2 regions of the Cupriavidus sp. 291-E7 genome follow, and region 2 is predicted to be linked to the other one. Evidence: predicted binding sites of a transcription regulator. Region 2 holds the regulator's gene; the other holds the start of a gene.

Region 1 (3,667 bases), on a different contig from region 2:
GCGCGTGATGCGGCCCAGTTCCATCATGCGCAGCAGAATGTAGGTCTGGCGCTGCCGTGCGCGGCGCGGATTGACCACCGGATTGTTGGCGGACGGCGCCTTGGGCAGGCCAGCCAGCATCGCGCATTCGGCCAGCGTCAGTTGTTCGACGGGCTTGCCGAAATAGGTCTGCGCCGCCTCCGAGAAGCCATAGGCGCCCTGGCCAAGGTAGATCTTGTTCAGGTAGAGCTCAAGGATCTCATCCTTGGTCAGCGTGTTCTCGATGCGGTAGGCCAGCAGGATTTCGTAGAGCTTGCGCGTGTAGGTCTTCTGGCGGGACAGGAAGAAATTGCGGGCCACCTGCATCGTGATCGTGGAAGCGCCCTGCGACAGCTCGTCCGACAGATTGGCGATGCCGGCGCGCATCACGCCAACATAGTCGACGCCATCGTGCAGATAGAAGCGGTCATCCTCGATGGCGACTACCGCCTCCGGCAGTGTGTGCGGAAAATCGCCCAGCTTGACGTAGCCAGCCGTTTGCCTGAACGCCATCAGCGAATCGAGCGACGGCAACTGCCGGTTGGCCATCAGGACGGCAAAGGCGACCAGCAACACGCCGCCCACCGCGGCGAGCAGCACGAACTTGACGAAGGCGGACCAGAGACGTTGCATGGCGCATATTGTGCCATTGGCGGCACGCCCCGCCCATGTTTGTGCTGTCCGGTCCGCGGGTATCGCCGGAGAATCAGATCCAGCCAAGCCAGCGCCAGTACGTGGATGCAAACAGCAGCATCAACAGGTAGCCGATGATGGTGAGCGGTATGCCGATGCGGGCGAACTGCTTGCCATTGAATGTGTCGGTGCCCAGGCAGACCATGTTCTGCGGCGCGTTGATCGGCAGGATGAAGCCGAAGCTGACCGTGAAGCCGAGCAGCATGGTCATGCCGACCCTGTTGATATCGCCGGGCAGCGTCTGCAATACCGCGATCAGGATCGGCAGCAGCGCGGCCGTCAGCGCCGTGGCGCTGGCAAAGCCCAGGTGGATCAGGATCAGGAACGCGGCAAGCACCGCAAAGACCATCAGCGTGCCGTGATCGGCCAGGCCGGAATGCGTGACGACGAACCCGCCCAGCCACTGGCCGGCCTTCGTCGTCAGCAGCGCGGTGCCAAGGCTGATGCCGACGCCGAACACGATCAGCGTGCCCCACGGCGTGCGCTGCTGCATGGTCTTCCAGTCCATCACGCCGATGCGCGGCATCATCAGGATGACCAGGCCGATGAATGTGATGGTGGCCGTATCGAATGAATGGAGCTTGCCCTCGGTGGCCCAGAACAGCAGCAGGCCGATGGCCACGGCGGACAGGCGCTTCTGCGGCGCGGACATCGGCCCCAGCGCGGTCAGTTCCCGCTGCACGGCTTCCTTGCCGCCTGCGATTGCCTCGGTTTCCGGCGGCAGCAGCCAGCGCACCAGGAAGTACAGGACCACCGACATCACGATGGCCCACGGCGCACCGGCCACCAGCCATTGCAGCCAGGTCACGCGCTCGCCGAGCAGCTTATCCATGAAGCCGGCGGTCAGCAGGTTCTGCGCTGCCGCGGTCTGGATGCCGACGTTCCATACGCTGGTGGCCAGCGCCACCATGATCATGATGCCGGCGGCGATATTCGACTTCTTGTCGACACCGAACGCGGCAATCACACCCATCATGATCGGCACGGTACACGCGCTGCGCGCGGTGGCACTTGGCACCACCAGGCTCAGGATGATGGTGACCGCGATGGTGCCGATCAGGATGCGGCGCGTACTCGTGCCGATCGCGGAAAGTGTCACCAGCGCGATGCGCCGGTCCAGCCCGGTGACGGTCATCGCCGCCGAGATGAACAGCGCGGCGGCCACCAGTGCCAGCGCGGTATTGGAGAATCCGGCCAGCGCCATGCCCAGCGCGCGCGACGTGCCGTAGATCGTGTTCGGATCATTTACCATCGGCGCGAACCCGATCAACCCGGCCATCAGCGACGTGATCATGACGGCGCTGGTTTCATACGTGACCGCTTCGGTGATCCACACCACCACCGCGAAGGCCAGGATCGCCAGCATGCGCTGTCCGGCGACGGGCAGGTCCGGTGGCATTGGAATCATGAGCACCGCGATCAGCACCGCGACGGCGGCGTAGAGACCCCAGTGAATGCGTAGTTTGGGAGCGACGGACACACTCGCCGCAGCCGCGGAGCCGCCGGGGCCGGCAGGAGAAATTTGAGGGTCAGGCATTTGAAACTTCCTTGGTCTGGAGTAGCTGGCCGGACACGTAGCGAAGCAGGATCGCCGTGTTCGACACAGGGGCATTATGTGAACCGCCAGGCAGCATGCCAAGCCGATGGAGTCTCAAAAATTGCCTTGGATCAACACTCCAGTAAGTCGGAAATTTCAAGAGAAATGGCACATTGCAGAAACGGCAATGGCAGGCGGAATATCTGTTGCAGGAAGGGTGTTCTCTCGGCAGGCGATCTGAAATAATTGATGCCAACACTGAATGTTTTCAAATGCGCGTCGTGTGGCGCGCCAAAGGGATATGCAGACTGATGAAGCCAAACTGGCAGCCGCCGCGATGCGGACTTGCCTCGATCTGGAGACCATCGCCAACGCGCGCGATCTCGGCGGACTGACTGGCCACGCCGGACGCCGCGTCCGGCAGCACAAGCTGTATCGCAGTGCCAATCCCGCGCTCGGTTGTGCCGCGGATCTCGACAAGCTCGACGCCATGCAACTGGACATCGTTGTCGACTTCCGCTCTACCGGTGAGAAGTCGCCGGCCGAGGCCGCATTCGGCGAGCGCTTCGAATGGCTGGCGGTGCCCGTGCTGGACGGCACGATGTCGATGGATGTGCTGATGCCACGCCTGCGTGCCAGCAATGCCGCGCAGATGCACGGGTTCATGCTCGACGTGTATCGAGATTTTCCCGTGCGCTACCGCGATGCCTTCGGTGCATTCCTGCGCCATGCCGAAGCGGGCAAGACGCTGTACTACCACTGTACAGCAGGCAAGGACCGCACCGGATTTGCGTCACTGCTGCTGCTGAGCGCGCTGGGCGTGGCACAGGACGACATCGTGGCCAACTATCTTGAGTCGAACCACTGGAACCGGCGCTTCAACGAGAAGATGCTTGCGGGGGTGGAACAGATCGGCGTGACGCCCGATGCGATGATGCCGTTGCTGGAAGTGCGTCCCGAATACATCGAAGCGTCGATGGATGCGATCGCGCAAACGTATGGCAGCGTCGAGCGGTTTCTGGCCGACAATCTCGGTGTCGACGCCGCACTGCTGCGCCGACACTACCTGGAGTCATAGGCCGCCGTTCTCGCGCAATATCCGCGCGGTCGATAGCGCGATCATGCCTTCCTCGTCCGTTGGCAGCACCAGCACCGGCACGCGGCTGGCATCGTGGCTCACGCGCTGGCAGTTCTCGCCATTCGCCGCTGCGTCGAGCGAGATACCGAACAGGTCGGTCAGATGTGCGCAGATGCGCGACCGAACCTCCGGCGAATTGGCACCGATGCCCGCGGTGAAGACCAGCGCTTCCAGGCCGCCGAGCGTGACGGCCAGTTTGCCGATTTCCTGCGCGGCACGATATGCGTAGAAATCGACGGCAAGCTTTGCGCGCGGGCTGTCGCTGGCCAGCAGCGCGCGCA
Region 2 (3,667 bases):
GCGCAAGATCTATCCGCGCTCGATCACGGGTGCATTCTCCAGCTGGCGCGTCTGGCTGGTCATCCTCACGCAACTCGTCTACTACGGCACGCCCTGGCTGCAATGGAACGACCGGCAGGCCGTGCTGTTCGATCTCGGTGCCCGGAAGTTCTACATCTTTGGGCTGGTGCTCTGGCCGCAGGATGTGATCTACCTGGCCGTGCTGCTGGTCATCTCGGCGCTTTCGCTATTCCTCTTCACGGCCATTGCGGGTCGGCTGTTCTGCGGCTATGCGTGCCCGCAGACGGTCTATACCGAGATCTTCATGTGGATCGAGCGGCGGGTGGAAGGCGACCGCATCGCACGCATCCGCCTGGATGGCGATCCGTGGAGTCTGCGCAAGCTTCGACTCAAGGCCACCAAGCACACGCTGTGGATTCTGATTGCACTGTGGACGGGCTTCACGTTCATTGGCTACTTCGCGCCGATACGCGAACTCGGTGGCGAGGTTCTGCACTGGACGCTGGGTCCTTGGCAAGCCTTCTGGATGCTGTTCTACGCATTCGCAACATGGGGCAACGCCGGGTTCATGCGCGAGCAGGTTTGCAAGTACATGTGCCCGTACGCGCGCTTCCAAAGCGTGATGGTGGATCGCGATACCTACGTCGTGACCTACGACGTGGGGCGTGGCGAGCCGCGCGGCAGCCGCTCGCGCAAGACCGATCACCAGGCAGCCGGCTTGGGCGATTGCGTGAACTGCAGCATTTGCGTGCAGGTATGCCCGACCGGCATCGATATCCGCGATGGGTTGCAGTATGAGTGCATTGGCTGCGGTGCGTGTATCGACGCCTGTAATCAAGTGATGGACAAGATGGAGTATCCACGTGGACTGATCCGGTACACGTCGGAGAACGCCATGCGCAAGAAGCTGTCGGTCACCGATGCCCGCAAGCGTCTGCTGCGCCCGCGCACCATCGTCTACACCATGATCTGGCTGGCGCTGTGCGCGGGATTCGTTGTGTCGCTGGCCATGCGTACACCGCTGAAGGTCGACATCATTCGTGACCGCGGCGCGCTCGGGCGCGAAGTGGAAGGACGCTGGATCGAGAACGTGTATCGGCTCCAACTGATCAACGCGACTGAGGCGCCGATGAAGATCCGTGTGCAGGCGCAGAGCGACGATCTGAAGGGGCTGACGGTCGAATACGACCATGCCGCCGAAGCGCTGTCGCCTACGTCGAACCGGTTGCTGCCGATCCGGATTCGCGTGCCGATCGATGATGCCGCGCAAGGGACGCACAAGATCGAGGTGACGGTCACTGCCGAGACCGAAGCCGCGCGCGAGGTGAATATCCGGCAAAGCACGAGTTTCATCGTCCCTCGCAATCTGTGATGCTGTCACAGATTGCGAAGAGGGACGGATGCCAATAGGAGAGCGCAATGACCCCACACCCCGCAAAACCCTGGTACAGGGAACCCTGGCCCTGGATCCTGATGAGCGGCCCGCTGTTGGCGATGGTTGGTTGCGGCATTACGATCTGGCTGGCCAACAGCCACGCCGACAAACCGGTTGCAGATGCCGCTCGTCACGGCCTGGTAGTCGAAAAAGTCGGCGCGAGTCGGAGTGAGCCGTCAGCGAGGCGCCCATGAGACTACGCTGGCTGATGTGGGTGTTATGGCCGGCGTTTCTGATGGGCGGTGCGGCCACAGCGGTGGTGTTCTCGGTAGTGGACCCCGGAGATCTCAATTTCTTCGGGCATCCGGTTGAAGCATCGCGGCAAGCGATCTACACCGTGGGTTTCCTGGTGGCGTGGCTGTTCTGTGCGCTATCGAGCGGACTCACGTTGTACACGATGCCGGTGAAGCTCAGCGATACCGATGAACTCGAATAGCAACATTAAACAGAAAGGCCGCACCGGATACGTCCCGGTGCGGCCTTTGTCACGGTGCTCGGTATGAGATGTAGCGCGTGTCAGCAGGAGCGGCTATACACCTGCTTGATGCCTGCCATGTCGACCAGTTTCACATGTCGCTGACGAATCTGGATCAGGCCCGCTTCAGCGAAGCGCGAGAACAGACGGCTGACGGTCTCGAGCTTCAGGCCAAGGTAACTACCGATTTCCTCGCGGCTCATGCGCAGCACGAACTCGGTGGAGGAGTAACCGCGTGCCGAAAGTCGTTCGGACATGTTCACGAGAAAAGCAGCAAGCCGCTCTTCCGCGCGCATCGAGCCAAGCGTGATCAGCATGACCTGGTCTTGCGAGATCTCCTTGCTCATCAGCCGCAGGAACTGGCCCTGCAGAGAAGGCAGGCTGCCCGACAGCGATTGCAGGTCGTCGTAACGCACGACGCAGACTTCGGTGTCTTCCAGCGCGGTGGCGTCGGATGCGTGTTGCATCTCGCCCAGGCCGTCGAGACCGATGACTTCGCCGGGCAAGTGGAAACCGGTGATCTGGGTGCGCCCGTCTTCCATCGTGACGTGCGTCTTCAGTGTGCCAAAGCGAATGGCATAGACCGCGCTGAGCGGTTCGCCCATGCGGTAAAGCGTTTCGCCCTTATGGACACGCACACGTTCCTGAACGAGCGTGTCCATTTTCGCCAGGTCTTGTTGCGACATGCCGACGGGCAGGCAAAGCTGGCCCATTGCACACGTGGAACAACGGGGCGACATCTCGGTGACGGGAATGGAAGTCAACAATTGAAGTGCTCGTTATGAATGCGCTTGCAGCGAGGGCGCGATGCAGGCATTTTACAGTGTCGAGTGACGCAGAAGCGAGGAACAGTTGCCATTTGGTGTGCTTTTAAGCGTTTTTCTTATGGCTTTGCTCGGTGGTATGCATTGCGCTGCCATGTGTGGAGGAATTGCTATTGCTGCGGAGCAAAAACAGCCCCGCACTGTGGCTGTTTTCATACATCGCTCGCCGCGACACTGGTGGGCCGAGCTGTGCGTCATGCATGTTGGCCGCATCACTACGTACATGCTGCTTGGCGCGGCGATGGGAGCGGTGGGCGCGACCGTATGGCGCCAGGAGTATCTGCCGTTGCAGCGATGGCTCTACGCGTTGGGCAGTGTGATGCTGATTGTCACGGGCGCGTGGTTGTTGCGCGGACGCGTGATGCGAGCCGACTGGATCGAACGGCTGGCGTCTCTGGCAGCCGTGCACGTGGTGCAACATGTTCGATCGATGAGTGCTCGCTTGCCGGCGAGCTTGCGGCCGCGTCAACGGGCCATGCCGATGGCGCGCCGCTATGGCATGGGGCTGGCCTGGGGTCTGGTACCGTGCGGGATGGTCTACAGCGCACTCGCTCTGGCGTTGCTGGCCGGCAATGCCACGTCAGGTGCGCTCGTGATGGGTGCCTTCGGACTCGGCACATTACCGAACCTGCTGGTGATCTCGGGCTTGTCCGGATACCTGCGCCAGCTTTCCCGCAAACCGGCCATACGGATGGGCGCAGCCATCGTGGTGATCGGGTTCGGCATGCTGGGCGTGGCCCGTTCGATCTGGCTCCCTGATACGTTGGCGCAACACGGCTTTTGCGTGGTGTTCTGAATCGGCCACAGTGCCGGGTTGCGGGCGGGGCCGGGAATGCCATACAATCCCGAGAACCACGGTATCGCGCCGCACCATGCTTTTTGCGTCGCCGGGCCGCTTCCCTGATCTGGGACGCGTGCCCAGGTTTCCGGTCA

What was found. Region 2 encodes FNR, which switches genes on or off when oxygen is low (the NO sensors DNR and NnrR bind a similar motif). Its sites were predicted from a motif close to TTGATNNNNATCAA; they were not measured.
Region 1: a site for FNR is predicted at 2,370-2,383, ahead of AC3FLX_RS08965 (DASS family sodium-coupled anion symporter). Genes of this name have one in related genera too.

Annotation. Positions count from the first base shown of each region.
Region 1 is NZ_JBYOJV010000004.1:81,388-85,054, reverse strand. Features, by position in the region: gene AC3FLX_RS08970 (transglycosylase domain-containing protein) at 1-651, opposite strand, end outside; gene AC3FLX_RS08965 (DASS family sodium-coupled anion symporter) at 725-2,248, opposite strand; gene AC3FLX_RS08960 (tyrosine-protein phosphatase) at 2,550-3,326, shown strand; gene AC3FLX_RS08955 (acetate/propionate family kinase) at 3,321-3,667, opposite strand, start outside.
Region 2 is NZ_JBYOJV010000008.1:249,667-253,333, forward strand. Features, by position in the region: gene ccoG (cytochrome c oxidase accessory protein CcoG) at 1-1,372, shown strand, start outside; gene AC3FLX_RS16450 (hypothetical protein) at 1,420-1,629, shown strand; gene AC3FLX_RS16455 (hypothetical protein) at 1,626-1,871, shown strand; gene fnr (fumarate/nitrate reduction transcriptional regulator Fnr) at 1,952-2,677, opposite strand; gene AC3FLX_RS16465 (sulfite exporter TauE/SafE family protein) at 2,763-3,530, shown strand.